Regions from separate parts of the Streptomyces rubradiris genome, predicted to be linked through region 2. Evidence: predicted binding sites of a transcription regulator. Region 2 holds the regulator's gene; the other holds the start of a gene.
The links. Region 2 encodes HspR, which represses chaperone genes until heat shock. Its sites were predicted from a motif close to TTGAGNNNNNNNNNCTCAA; they were not measured.
Positions count from the first base shown of each region.

Region 1: lon (endopeptidase La) is a predicted target of HspR. The motif match lies at 2,721-2,739, and genes of this name have one in related genera.

Region 1 is NZ_BNEA01000015.1:2,746,794-2,754,221, reverse strand. Features, by position in the region: gene Srubr_RS25250 (HAMP domain-containing sensor histidine kinase) at 1-972, opposite strand, end outside; gene Srubr_RS25245 (response regulator transcription factor) at 969-1,709, opposite strand; gene Srubr_RS25240 (spermine/spermidine synthase domain-containing protein) at 1,836-2,513, opposite strand; gene lon (endopeptidase La) at 2,762-5,200, shown strand; gene Srubr_RS25230 (SpoIIE family protein phosphatase) at 5,283-7,428, opposite strand, start outside.
Region 2 is NZ_BNEA01000015.1:3,825,873-3,833,300, reverse strand. Features, by position in the region: gene Srubr_RS30190 (MraY family glycosyltransferase) at 1-802, shown strand, start outside; gene dnaK (molecular chaperone DnaK) at 897-2,732, shown strand; gene grpE (nucleotide exchange factor GrpE) at 2,729-3,400, shown strand; gene dnaJ (molecular chaperone DnaJ) at 3,434-4,600, shown strand; gene Srubr_RS30170 (heat shock protein transcriptional repressor HspR) at 4,606-5,073, shown strand; gene Srubr_RS30165 (sugar ABC transporter substrate-binding protein) at 5,443-6,549, shown strand; gene Srubr_RS30160 (helix-turn-helix transcriptional regulator) at 6,757-7,428, shown strand, end outside.

The sequences.
Region 1 (7,428 bases), 1.1 Mb from region 2:
CGGCCGGGTGACCGCGCCCCGGTTGAACCGCTCGAACACCCGGTGCCACTCGGACCGGGGGATGCCCGGGCCCTCGTCCAGGACCTCCAGCACCAGTGACTCCGGCTGCGGCCCGCGCCGCGCCTTCACGGTCACCCGGCCGTGCGGCGGGCTGTGTTTGACCGCGTTGTCGATCAGGTTGGCGACGACCTGGTGGATGCGCTCGGGGTCCGCGTGGGCGGTCAGCTCCGGCGGCGAGACGTCCAGGTGCAGATGGACGTCGGTGCGGGTGTGGCTGCCCGAGCCGGAGGCGATGCCCGCGCGCACGGAGGCGACCATGTTGGCCTCCTTCAGCACGCCCGACAGGTACGGCCACACCTCGAACCGGCGCGCCTTCAGCGGCACCACGCCGTTGTCCAGCCGGGACAGGTCCAGCAGGGTCTCCACCAGGCGGCCCAGCCGCTCGGTCTGCTTCAGGGCCGTCCGCATGGTCTCCGGATCGGCCTCGGTGACCCCGTCGACGATGTTCTCCAGCACCGCGCGCAGCCCGGCGATCGGGGTGCGCAGCTCGTGCGAGACGTTCGCCACCAGCTCCTTGCGCTGGTTGTCCTGGGCCTCCAGCTCGTCGGCCATGACGTTGATCGTCTGCGCCAGGTCGCCGAGTTCGTCGCGGCGGTTCTCCCGCACCCGGCGCGTGTAGTCGCCCTGCGATATGGAGCGGGCCACCGTGTTCATCTCGTCCAGCGGCATGGTCAGCGAGTGCGCCACGAACTGGGTGATGAGCAGGGTGGCGATCATCGAGAAGACCGTGATGAAGCGCAGCTCCGTCTGGGTGTGCACCGCGACGAGCGACAGGCCGGTGGTGATGAGCACCGCGATGACGACCAGCGCACCCAGCTTGGTCTTGATCGAGAACGGGCGCACGCCGCCCCAGGGTTCCTCGCCGAGGGCCCCGGGGCTCCTCCGTGCGGCCTGGCGCCCGCTGCCGCTCACAGGGTCGGTGTCTCCAGCGCGTAGCCCACGCCGTGCACGGTCCGGATCCGCTCCGCGCCGATCTTGCGGCGCAGCGCCTTGATGTGGCTGTCGACCGTGCGGGTGCCGGAGGCGTCCGCCCAGTCCCACACCTCGGCCAGCAACTGCTCCCGGGAGAGCACCGCGCGCGGGGTGTTCGCCAGGCACACCAGCAGGTCGAACTCGGTCGGCGTCAGGTGGACGTCCTCGGACTTCACCCGCACCCGGCGCTGGGCGTGGTCGATCTCCAGCTCGCCGAGGCGCAGGATGCCGGTGCGGGGCGTGGCGGCGGCCAGCGCGGCCCGCTCCACCCGGCGCAGCAGCACATGCACCCGGGCCGCCAGCTCACGCATGGAGAACGGCTTGGTCATGTAGTCGTCGGCGCCCACGCCGAGCCCGACCAGCATGTCCGTCTCGTCGTCCCGCGCGGTCAGCATCAGCACCGGCACCGGCCGTTGCGCCTGCACCCGCCGGCACACCTCCAGGCCGTCGAAGCCGGGCAGCATGATGTCGAGGATCAGCAGGTCGGGCTGCCAGGCCTCGGCCGTGTCGACGGCGGCCGGACCGTCGGCCGCCGTCTGCACCAGGAATCCCTCGGCACGGAGCCGGGCCGCGATGGCGTCGACGATCGTGGGGTCGTCCTCGACGACCAGCACCCGGCGCTGTGCGCCCGGGGTGGTCGTCGCCGCGCCGCTCTGGGAGGTGTGTGTCTGCTCCATCGCCCGCCCCTGTTGTGTTGCTTTCCGGAATCCGTGGGGTGATCCCATGTCTGCGTCCGACGCTTGCCCGATCGGCTGAATGATCCGCGTCAGGGCAGCACATTACGGGGACTCACCGCGCTGTCGCTATCCAGGTCGGACGGCGAGGTGGACGGCGTCGGGAACGCCCCGGGCAACGGGCACCTCTTCGGTACGCACCCGCTGGAACCCGGCATTCCGCAAGGTTCCTTCAAATTCCGGAGAGGGTTCGGCGGACCACACCGCGAGCACTCCGCCGGGCCTCAACACCCTTGCGCAGGCCGCCAGTCCGGCCGGTGAATAGAGGCTGTCGTTGTCCTCGGTGACGGTCCAGCCGGGGCCGTTGTCGATGTCGAGGCAGAGCGCGTCGAACGTGTCGGATGTCTCATTGACGTACGCGACGAGGTCGGATCGGACGATCGTGGTGCGGGGGTCGGCGAGGGCGCCGGCGGAGATCTCGGCGAGCGGGCCGCCTTGGTGCCAGTCGATGACGGCGGGCTCGCGTTCGACCACGGTGATCCGGCCCCACCTCGGATCGGCGGCGGCGTGTGCGAGCGAGAAGCCCACGCCCAGCCCCCCGATCAGCACCGCCGGGGCCGCGCGCCCGTCCAGCGCGTCACGGGCGGCGTCGACCAGCAGCCGCTCCGAGCGGCCGTCGGAGGTGTCCATCAGGAAGCAGCCGTTGGCGATGATCTGCAGGAGCGCACCGTGCCTGCGCAGCACCACCTCGCCGTACGGGCCTTCGCGTCGATCCAGGACCACGGGGGTGTCGTACACGGCAGTCATGTCCCCCATCCTGCTCGAACAGGGCCCGATGGTCACGGGAATTGGACAGGACGCCCACGGACGAGTGGTCCACGGCGAGGGCGGGCGGGGCGGCCGACGGGTGTGGGGCCGACCGGTCCTCACCGCCGAGGCCCCGGGTGCGCCGGTGGGAGCAACTGATCGCTCAGAGCGAACAAGTCTCCGGGAACAATCGGCTCCGCCGGAACATTGAGTCGGCATAGCTCAAGTTGACTGCCTAAGGGGAGATCATGGCTGCTGAGTCACCGGCGTTCACGCTGACCCTGCCCGTGCTGCCGCTCGACGACGAAGTGGTACTGCCCGGCATGGTGGTTCCGCTGGACCTGAGCGACGCCGAGGTGCGGGCCGCGGTGGAGGCCGCGCAGGCCGCCGCCCGCTCCGAACCCGGCAAGCCCAAGGTGCTGCTGGTGCCTCGGGTCGACGGCACGTACGCCAAGACGGGCGTCCTCGGCACGGTGGAGCAGGTGGGCCGGCTGGCCGACGGTGACCCCGGGGCCCTGATCCGCGGCCGGAGCCGGGTCCGCATCGGCGCCGGCACCACCGGACCGGGCGCCGCGCTCTGGGTCGAGGGCGCCGGCGTCGAGGAGAGCGTGCCGGACCCGCTGCCGGGTCAGGTCGCCGAACTCGTCAAGGAGTACAAGGCGCTCGCCACCAGCTGGCTGCGCAAGCGCGGCGCCTGGCAGGTCGTGGACCGCGTCCAGGCCATCGACGACGTCTCCGCGCTGGCCGACAACTCCGGCTACTCGCCCTTCCTGTCCACCGAGCAGAAGGTCGAACTGCTGGAGACCGCCGACCCGGTGGCCCGCCTCCGCCTCGCCACCCAGCAGCTGCGCGACCACCTCGCCGAGCAGGAGGTGGCCGAGACCATCGCCAAGGACGTCCAGGAAGGCGTCGACAAGCAGCAGCGCGAGTTCCTGCTGCGCCGTCAGCTGGAGGCCGTGCGCAAGGAACTGCGCGAGCTGAACGGGGAGAACTCCAAGGACGCGGCCGAGGAGTCCGACGACTACCGCGCCCGTGTGGAGGCCGCCGACCTGCCGGAGAAGGTCCGCGAGGCCGCCCTGAAGGAGGTCGACAAGCTGGAGCGCGCCTCCGACCAGTCGCCCGAGGGCTCCTGGATCCGCACCTGGCTGGACACCGTCCTGGAGATGCCGTGGAACGAGCGAACCGATGACAGCGCTTCCGCGTACGACATCCGGGGTGCCAAGGCCGTGCTCGACGCCGAGCACGCGGGCCTGGAGGACGTCAAGGAACGCATCACCGAGTACCTGGCCGTGCGCAAGCGGCGCGCCGACCGGGGCCTGGGCGTCGTCGGCGGGCGGCGCGGCGGCGCGGTGCTGGCCCTCGTCGGCCCGCCCGGCGTCGGCAAGACCAGCCTCGGCGAGTCCGTCGCGCACGCCATGGGCCGCAAGTTCGTCCGGGTCGCCCTCGGCGGCGTCCGGGACGAGGCCGAGATCCGCGGCCACCGCCGTACGTACGTGGGTGCGCTGCCCGGCCGGATCGTGCGCGCCGTCAAGGAGGCCGGGTCGATGAACCCGGTGATCCTGCTGGACGAGATCGACAAGGTGGGCTCCGACTTCCGGGGCGACCCGGCCGCCGCCCTGCTCGAAGTCCTCGACCCGGCGCAGAACCACACCTTCCGCGACCACTACCTGGAGGTCGAGCTGGACCTCTCCGACGTGGTCTTCCTCGCCACCGCCAACGTCCTGGAGGCCATCCCGGAGGCCCTCGCCGACCGCATGGAGATCGTCCGCCTGGACGGCTACACCGAGGACGAGAAGGTCGTCATCGCCCGCGACCACCTGCTCCCGCGCCAGCTGGAGCGGGCCGGCCTGGACCGGGACGAGGTCACCCTGGAGGAGAGCGCCCTGCGCAAGCTGGCCGGCGAGTACACGCGCGAGGCGGGCGTGCGCACCCTGGAGCGCTCGATCGCGCGCCTGCTGCGCAAGATCGCCGCTCAGCACGAACTGGGCGAGCGGGAGCTGCCGTTCACCGTCACCGACGGCGATCTGCGCGACCTGATCGGCCGGCCGCACCACGTGCCCGAGTCCGCGCAGGACCCGGCCGAGCGCCGTACGGCGGTGCCCGGCGTGGCGACCGGTCTCGCGGTCACCGGCGCCGGCGGCGACGTGCTCTACGTGGAGGCGTCCCTGGCCGACCCGGAGACGGGCGCGGCGGGCCTGACCCTGACCGGCCAGCTGGGTGACGTGATGAAGGAGTCGGCGCAGATCGCGCTGAGCTTCCTGCGCAGCCACGGCGCCGAACTGGAACTGCCGGTGGCCGACCTGAAGGACCGGGGCGTGCACATCCACTTCCCGGCGGGCGCGGTGCCCAAGGACGGCCCCAGCGCGGGCATCACGATGACCACGGCCCTCGCCTCGCTGCTGTCGGGCCGGCTGGTCCGCACGGATGTGGCGATGACCGGCGAGGTCTCGCTGACCGGCCGGGTCCTGCCCATCGGCGGCGTGAAGCAGAAGCTGCTCGCCGCCCACCGCGCCGGGGTGACCACCGTGATCATCCCCAAGCGCAACGAGCCCGACCTGGACGACGTGCCGGCCGAGGTGCTGGACAAGCTCGACGTCCACGCCGTCACCGACGTCCGCCAGGTCCTGGAGCTGGCGCTCGCGCCGGCCGCGGACGGCGTGGAGCCGGCGGTTCCCGCGGCGGCGTGACGGACGCCACGGGAAGGGCGGGGCCCGGGTTCCGTGAGGGAGGCCCGGGCCTCCGCCACACCCTGTACCCGCTGTTTCCCTCTCAGAGCGCGGCCGGGGTCTGCTCCGCCCACACCGTCTTGCCGGTCCGCTCGTGCCGGGTGCCCCAGCGCTCGGCGAGCTGCGCGACCAGCAGCAGCCCCCGGCCGCCCTCGTCGAAGATCCGGGCCCGGCGCATGTGCGGGGTGCTGCCGCTGGCGTCGTACACCTCGCAGATCAGGCCGGCGCCCGGGCGCAGCAGCCGGAGCCGGACGGGCGGGCGGCCGTAGCGGATGGCGTTGGTGACCAGTTCGCTGACGATCAGCTCGGTGGTGAACGCGGCCTCCTGGAGGTCCCAGGCGGACAGCTGCTCCTCCACGTACCGGCGGGCCAGGGAGACGACGGTCGGCTCGTGCTCCAGCTCCCAGCAGGCCACCCGGTCCTCGGGCAGGGCCCGGGTACGGGCCAGCAGCAGGGAGACGTGGTCGTCCGGGCGGGGGCCGGCCAGCCCGGTGAGGACCCGGTCGCACACCGAGTCCAGCGACGGCGCCGGACGGTCCGGTGCGCCGTACACCCCGTCCAGGGCCCGGCCGACGGCCCGGCCGTCGGGCTCGGACGGCCCGTTCGCGCACAGCGCCAGCAGGCTGCCCTCGGGCAGCTCCGTCTCGACCGCCTCGAAGGGCGGCCCGCCCAGCCCCAGCGGCGGCCCGGCGGGCACGTCGAGGACGCGGACGGCGCCGTCGGGGGTGACCACGGCGGGCGCCGGGTGCCCGGCCCGGGCCGCCGCGCACCGGCGCGATACGGGGTCGTAGACGGCGTACAGGCAGGTGGTGCCGATGCCGCCGGCGGTCTCGGTGGCCGGGTCCGCGCTGCTCTCGTCGGCCGCCAGCCGCAGCACCAGGTCGTCCAGGTGGGCGAGCAGCTCGTCGGCGGGCAGGTCCACGTCGGCCAGGGTGCGCACCGCCGTGCGCAGCCGGCCCACGGTGGCCGAGGCGCGGATGCCGCGGCCCGCCGCGTCGCCCGCGACGAGCGCCACCCGCGCCCCCGACAGCGGGATCACGTCGAACCACTCGCCGCCCGGACCGGTCCCGCCCGCGGCCGGCAGACAGCGGGTGGTGATCTCCAGGGCGGCCTGGTCGGGCAGCGGATGCGGCAGCAGGCCGTGCCGCAGGGGCGCGGTGTCGGGGGCCGGGGCCTCGGCGCGGGCCTGTTCGATGCAGGCGGCGGCCTTGGCGGTGAACTCCTCGGCGAGCCGTACGTCCTCCGGCCCGAACCGCTCCCGCCGCCGGGTACGGCCGAACAGGGCCACGCCGAGCGTGCCGCCCGCGCCGACCAGCGGCACCGCCAGCAGGGACCGGGTGCCGGAGGCGCGCAGCCACCCGGCGCACGGGTCCAGCGCCGCCCACTCGGCGATGCCCGGTTCCGCCGTGTCGTACAGCAGCGGGCGGGCGGTCGCCAGGCAGCGGGCGGGCGGCGAGCCGGCCGGGCAGACGACTGCCTCGCCGACGCAGGTGCCCCGGGTGGTCCCCGTGCCGTCCGGGACCGCGCGCAGGGCGGCCCGGCGCAGCACGACCTGCCCCGGCTGCGGGCCGCCGGCCCCGCTGCCGCCGGAACGCGGACGGTCCAGCAGGTCGACGGCCATCACGTCGGCCAGCCGGGGGACCGTGACCTTGCCGAGTTCCTGGGCGGCGAGGACCTGGTCCGCCGCCGACGCGGCGCGCGGGCCGGTCCGGTCCGCCGGGGACGGCCCGTCGGCGTCCGGGGCCGGCCGCGACACGGACAGGCAGACGGCCCGGACCCGGCCGTCGGCGTCCTTCAGCGGGGTGAGGACGGCGGTCCGGCCGAAGTCCGGGCCGAGCCGGCCCTGTGCCTCCTGCGGCCGGCCGGACTCCAGCGCCGCCCGCATGGACCGCTCGGCCTCCTCGCTCGCGGCGCCGGGCACGATGTGGGTCAGGCGCAGCCCGCGCATGGCGGCCTCGGGCAGGGCGAGGGCGTGCTCCAGCCGGCGGTTGGCCCGCAGCAGGCGCAGGTCCGGGTCGAAGACGGCCAGCGGGAACGGCGACTGGAGAAAGGTCCACTCCTCCAGGGGATCGCCGCGGGGCGGCTGCGGCCGGGCCGTCACCGGGCTCACCACCAGCCAGTCGGTGCGCCCGGCGGGGGAGGTGCGGCGGTGGGCGAGGACGTCCAGTTCCAGGCGCCGGCCGTCCTGG
Region 2 (7,428 bases):
GACGGCCGCCGCCGCGGTCGCCGCCCTGGGCCTGGTGGCCGACGTGTGGCGGCTGCGCGCCCGCGTGCTCGCCGCCGGAACCGCCGTGGCGGCGGTCTGCGTGGTGCCCTACGACGACACCGGCCTGCCCGGCGGGGCGCTGGCCGTCGGCTGGATCGTGCTCACCACCCTCGCCTTCCGGGGGCTGGACCACGCCGACGGGCTGGCCGGGACGGTCGGGGTGATCACCGCCTTCGGGGTGGGCGCCTGCGCCGCCGCCGAGGTGATGGACGGCCTCGCCGTGCTGCTGAGCGTGGTCGCCGCCGCCCTCACCGGCTTCCTGATGCACAACTGGCATCCCGCGCGGATCGGCCTCGGCGCGTGCGGTTCGCTGTTCACCGGGTTCGTGCTGTCCTCCGCCGTCGTCTTCACGCGCGCGGGGTACGCGCTCGGCCCGAGCGCGGCGGTGGTGTTCTGCCTGGGTGCCGTCGCCGTCGCCGACGCCCTGCTCGTGGTGCTCGCCCGGACCACCGCCCGGCGCCCGCTGCTGCGGCGCGGCCCGGACCACCTCGCGCACCGGCTGCGCCGGCTCGGGCTCACCCCGCCGGGGTCGGTCGTGCTGCTGGGGGCCGCCTCGTTCTCCTCCGTGCTCGTGGGGGTACTGGTGCACGCGGGGTGGACGGGGGAGGGTGCCGCGCTCTGGGTGGCCGGCGCGGTCGCCGTCACCGTGATCGTCCTCGTACTCCTTCGGATGCCTGTGCCGCCACCTCAACGCACGGCGTCTACGCAGGTCAGCGGGCCGTTGCGTGTAAGGAGCGGATAAGAGTTGAGCCTGATTGACTCAGGTCTGTTGACCCCGCGGGTCTCCTCGGGCACACTTGAGCCTGTTCCACTCAAGTCAGCTGGAGGAATCAACCATGGCACGTGCGGTCGGCATCGACCTGGGCACGACTAACTCCGTCGTCAGCGTTCTGGAGGGCGGCGAGCCCACCGTCATCACCAACGCCGAGGGTGCCAGGACCACGCCGTCCGTCGTCGCCTTCGCCAAGAACGGCGAGGTGCTCGTCGGCGAGGTGGCCAAGCGCCAGGCGGTCACCAACGTCGACCGGACCATCCGGTCCGTCAAGCGCCACATGGGCACCGACTGGAAGATCGGGCTGGACGGGAAGGACTTCAACCCGCAGCAGATCTCCGCGTTCATCCTGCAGAAGCTGAAGCGGGACGCCGAGGCCTACCTGGGCGAGAAGGTCACGGACGCGGTCATCACCGTCCCGGCCTACTTCAACGACTCCGAGCGCCAGGCGACGAAGGAGGCCGGCGAGATCGCCGGTCTGAACGTCCTGCGGATCGTCAACGAGCCGACCGCCGCGGCGCTCGCCTACGGCCTCGACAAGGACGACCAGACGATCCTCGTCTTCGACCTCGGTGGCGGCACCTTCGACGTGTCGCTGCTGGAGATCGGTGACGGCGTCGTCGAGGTGAAGGCCACCAACGGCGACAACCACCTCGGTGGTGACGACTGGGACCAGCGCGTCGTCGACTACCTGGTCAAGCAGTTCCAGTCCGGCCACGGCGTGGACCTGTCCAAGGACAAGATGGCCCTCCAGCGCCTGCGCGAGGCCGCCGAGAAGGCCAAGATCGAGCTGTCCTCCTCCACCGAGACCTCGATCAACCTGCCGTACATCACGGCGTCCGCCGAGGGCCCGCTGCACCTGGACGAGAAGCTCACCCGCGCCCAGTTCCAGCAGCTGACGGCCGACCTGCTGGAGCGCTGCAAGACGCCGTTCCACAACGTCATCAAGGACGCCGGCATCTCCATCAACGACATCGACCACGTCGTGCTCGTCGGTGGCTCCACCCGTATGCCCGCCGTCGCCGAGCTGGTCAAGGAGCTGACCGGCGGCAAGGAGGCCAACAAGGGTGTGAACCCGGACGAGGTCGTCGCCATCGGCGCCTCGCTCCAGGCCGGTGTCCTCAAGGGCGAGGTCAAGGACGTCCTGCTGCTCGACGTCACCCCGCTGTCCCTCGGCATCGAGACCAAGGGCGGCATCATGACCAAGCTGATCGAGCGCAACACCACGATCCCGACCAAGCGCTCGGAGATCTTCACCACGGCCGAGGACAACCAGCCGTCGGTGCAGATCCAGGTCTACCAGGGCGAGCGCGAGATCGCGGCGTACAACAAGAAGCTCGGCATGTTCGAGCTGACCGGTCTGCCGCCGGCGCCGCGCGGCGTCCCGCAGATCGAGGTCTCCTTCGACATCGACGCCAACGGCATCATGCACGTCACGGCGAAGGACCTCGGCACCGGCAAGGAGCAGAAGATGACCGTCACCGGCGGCTCCTCGCTCCCCAAGGAAGAGGTCGACCGCATGCGCGAGGAGGCCGAGCGCTACGCGGAGGAGGACCACAAGCGCCGCGAGGCCGCCGAGACCCGCAACCAGGGCGAGCAGCTCGTCTACCAGACCGAGAAGTTCCTCAAGGACAACGAGGACAAGGTCCCCGGCGAGGTCAAGACCGAGGTGGAGTCCGCCGTCGCCGAGCTGAAGGAGAAGCTCAAGGGCGAGGACACCGCCGAGATCCGCACCGCCACCGAGAAGGTCGCGGCCGTCTCGCAGAAGCTGGGCCAGGCCCTGTACGCCGACGCCCAGGGCGCCCAGGCCGCCGGCGGCGCCCCCGCCGGTGACGCCAAGGACGACGACGTCGTGGACGCCGAGATCGTGGACGACGAGCGCAAGGACGGTGCCGCGTGACGGAGGAGACCCCGGGCTTCGAGGAGAAGCCCGACGTCCCCTCCGGCGCCACCTCCGACGACGCCGAGCCGAAGGCCGCCTCCGAGGAGGGGGCGGCCCCGGCCGGGGACGGGAACGCAGAGAACGCCGGGCTGGTCGCCCAGCTGGACCAGGTGCGTACGGCGCTCAGCGAGCGCACGGCGGACCTCCAGCGCCTCCAGGCCGAGTACCAGAACTACCGCCGCCGCGTCGAGCGCGACCGGGCCGCGGTCAAGGAGATCGCCGTGGCGAACCTCCTGACCGAGCTGCTCCCGGTGCTCGACGACATCGGCCGGGCCCGGGAACACGGCGAACTGGTCGGCGGCTTCAAGTCGGTGGCCGAGTCGCTGGAGACCGTCGCGGCCAAGATGGGCCTGCAGCAGTTCGGCAAGGAGGGCGAGCCCTTCGACCCGACCATCCACGAGGCCCTGATGCACAGCTACGCGCCGGACGTCACGGAGACGACCTGCGTGGCGATCCTCCAGCCGGGGTATCGCATCGGCGAGCGCACCATCCGCCCCGCGCGGGTGGCCGTGGCCGAGCCGCAGCCCGGCGCGCAGACCGTCAAGGCGGACCAGGCGGAGGACGCCGCCGAGGAGAAGACCGCGGCGGACGGCGACAAGGAGAACGGTGGCCCGGACGAGGGCTGACGTGACGGCACAGGGGAAGGAGGGACGTCGGGGATGAGCACCAAGGACTTCATCGAGAAGGACTACTACAAGGTCCTCGGCGTCCCCAAGGACGCCACCGAGGCCGAGATCAAGAAGGCGTACCGGAAGCTCGCCCGCGAGTTCCACCCGGACGCCAACAAGGGCAACGCCAAGGCCGAGGAGCGCTTCAAGGAGATCTCCGAGGCGAACGACGTCCTCGGCGACCCCAAGAAGCGCAAGGAGTACGACGAGGCGCGCGCGCTGTTCGGAAACGGCGGCTTCCGCCCCGGACCGGGCGCGGCCGGCGGCTCCTTCAACTTCGACCTGGGCGACCTGTTCGGCGGCGCCGCCCAGGGCGGAGGCTTCGGCGGCGGCATCGGTGACGTCTTCGGGGGCTTGTTCAACCGGGGCGGCGCCGCGGGTCCGCGGACCCAGCCCCGGCGCGGCCAGGACGTCGAGTCCGAGGTGACGCTGAGCTTCACGGAGGCCATCGAGGGCGCCACGGTGCCGCTGCGGATGTCCTCCCAGGCGCCCTGCAAGGCCTGTTCGGGCACCGGCGACAAGAACGGCACACCGCGCGTGTGCCCGACCTGCGTCGGCACCGGACAGGTCGCGCGGGGCTCCGGCGGCGGCTTCTCGCTCACCGACCCCTGCCCCGACTGCAAGGGCCGCGGCCTGATCGCCGAGCACCCCTGCGAGGAGTGCAAGGGCAGCGGGCGCGCCAAGTCGTCGCGGACGATGCAGGTCCGCATCCCCGCGGGGGTGACCGACGGCCAGCGCATCCGGCTGCGCGGCAAGGGCGCGCCCGGCGAGCGGGGCGGCCCGGCCGGCGATCTGTACGTGGTCGTCCACGTCCGGGAGCACCCGGTGTTCGGGCGCAAGGGCGACAACCTCACCGTCACCGTGCCGGTGACGTATCCCGAGGCGGCCCTCGGCGGCGAGGTGCGGGTGCCGACCCTCGGCGGCCCGCCCGTCACCCTGAAACTGCCCCCGGGCACCCCGAACGGCCGTACGATGCGGGCCCGGGGCAAGGGCGCGGTCCGCAAGGACGGCACCCGCGGCGATCTGCTGGTCACCGTGGAGGTGCGTGTTCCCGAGGACCTGTCGGGGAAGGCTCGTGACGCGCTGGAGGCGTATCGCGAGGCGACCGCGGGCGAGGACCCGCGGGCGGAGCTGTTCGAGGCCGCGAAGGGAGCTTGAGAGAGATGGATGGCCGTCGTCCCCGCCAGCGCGGGGGTTTCTCACCGTACGAACTGACCGACGAGACCCCGGTCTACGTCATCTCGGTGGCGGCCCAGCTCTCCGGACTCCACCCGCAGACGCTGCGCCAGTACGACCGCCTGGGCCTGGTCTCCCCCGACCGCACCGCCGGCCGGGGCCGGCGCTACTCGGCCCGTGACATCGAACTGCTCCGCCAGGTGCAGCAGTTGTCGCAGGACGAGGGCATCAACCTGGCCGGTATCAAGCGGATCATCGAGCTGGAGAACCAGGTCGCCGCGCTCCAGTCCCGGGTCGCGGAGCTGGAGGCGGCCCTGGACGGCGCGGCGGCGGCGATGCGGCAGCGCGAGGCCGCGGTGCACGCCTCCTACCGGCGCGATCTGGTGCCGTACCAGGAGGTCCAGCAGACCAGCGCGCTGGTGGTGTGGCGGCCCAAGCGGCAGCAGCAGGACTGAACGCGTACAGCGCGTGGAGAGGGGCCCGGTGTGTACCGGGCCCCTTTCGCGTTGTCCGGCGCGCTGGCCGGAATCATTCGTTCTCCTGACCGGTCCGGAGCCCGGCCCGGGGCCGCCGGTGATCACCACTCGTGGTGAACCGGGCCGGTTGTGCGGATCTGGTCCGCCGCGTGAACTTCCTTGAGATGGAGGGTGGGTAAAGGGCCTTTGCAGGCGGTTTCGCGTGACCTTCACAGGGTCAGCCGAGCGTGGTGTTGCGCACTCGTTAAGTGATTTTTCTTGACGCCGGGTGGGCGCTGCGCGTTGTCTTTTCAGACATCTGGTCGTAGCGCAGTACCCCTCCGTACCACACCTGAAGTGAGCCCCCGAATGCGTCGTATCGCCATGTCCGTGGCCGCCTCCACGATGACCCTCTCGCTCGCCGGCTGCGGCGTGCTGAACGCGACGGAGGACGGGGCGAGCGCGAGCCCGACCAAGGGCGACGACATCACCGTGGGCCTGCTGCTGCCGGAGAAGGCGAACACCCGCTACGACAAGTTCGACTACCCCATCATCAAGCGCAAGGTCGCCGAACTCACCCACGACAAGGGCAAGGTCGAGTACGCCAACGCCGAGGCGAGCGCCGCCCGCCAGGCCGAGCAGCTGCGCAACATGATCGACGCCAAGGCCGACGTCATCCTGCTGGACGCCGTGGACGCGCACGCCATCGCCGGCGAGGTGCAGAAGGCCAAGGACGCCGGCATCCCGGTCATCGCCTACGACCGCCTGGCCGAGGGGCCGATCGACGCCTACGTCTCCTTCGACAACGAGCTGGTCGGCGAGGTGCAGGGCCGGACCCTGCTGGAGGCGCTGGGCTCGACCGCCGACACCTCCGACAAGATCGTGATGATGAACGGCTCGCCCACCGACCCCAACGCCAAGCAGTTCAAGCAGGGCGCGCTCTCCGAGCTGAACGGCAAGGTGACGATCGCCGACAGCTACGACACCACGGACTGGAAGCCGGAGAACGCCGAGGCGAACATGGCCAAGGCGATCGCCAAGCTCGGCAAGGCCGGCATCGCCGGTGTCTACTCGGCCAACGACGGCATGGCGGGCGGTGTCATCAAGGCCCTGAAGGCGGCGGGCGTCACCAGCCTGCCCCCGGTCACCGGCCAGGACGCCGACCTGGACGCGGTGCAGCGGGTCGTGGCCGGCGAGCAGTACATGAGCGTCTACAAGTCCTACCCGGACGAGGCCGAGGCCGCCGCGCAGATGGCCGTCATGCGCATCCAGGGCAAGGGCATCCAGTTCGACGCCCTCACCCGGGACCGGGTGGACAGCCCCACCACCAAGGACATCCCGGCGCGGCTGCTCCAGGTGAGCGCGCTGACCAAGGACACCATCAAGGACACGGTCATCGCGGACGGCATCTACTCGGCCGGTGACATCTGCACCGCCAGGTACAAGACGGCCTGCGCGGCGATCGGGCTGAAGTGACCGGTCCGGTGCGTGTCCGGCGGTGCCGGAGCCACCGGTGCGCCGCCCTCGCCACCCCGGTGTGATGTGATGGCCGGGCACCCCCCCAAACCCGGGCGGACCGGGATCACTTGGGTGGCGCCGTCGGGGCACCCGTGTTGCGGAGCCGGTCGGCGCCGCGCATAGTTGCGCTGCGGAAGTGGCAGCACACCGGGGGTGAAATGGGCGATGGCCGGGCACGGGGCGGAGGAGCATCCTCACGGTGCCGACCGGCTGTGTGAGGCCGGGGATCGGGTGTACTCCCGTGCCGTGCGCCGGGGGCGGGTGCCGCGCTCGGACGCCGGGCCCGTGCCCTGCCTGCTGGACCTGGCGCTGCTGCACCCCGACCCCGACGACATGGACTGGCTGGTGCCGACCTCCCCGCAGGAGGTCATGACCCGGCTGCTGCGCGGGGTCTACGACGAGGTCAGCGCGAGCCAGCGGCGGGTGGGCTCCGCGGTGTCCGCTTTCGAGTGGTACGCGGGCCTGGGCCGGCAGCGCGACGCCCTGGCGGCACCGGCCGAGGGCAGCGCCATCCGGGTCCTGGACGGGCTGGCCCGCATCCAGACCGCGATGGACGAGGCGACCGAGGCGTGCACCACCGAGGTGCTCACCGTGCAGCCCGGCGGCATCCGGCGGGAGGCGGAACTCACCGAGGGCCTGCACCGGGCGCTGGCGCTGCGCGGCCGGGGCGTGCGCATGCGCGACCTGTACACGCACGTGGCGCGGCACGGGCAGGGGCTGCTGAACTACCTGGAGCTGATGGGCGACACGGTGGAGGCCCGGACCCTGGACGAGGTCATCGACCGGCTGATCCTCTTCGACCGCACGGTGGCCTTCATCCCCGCCAACGCCGACCGC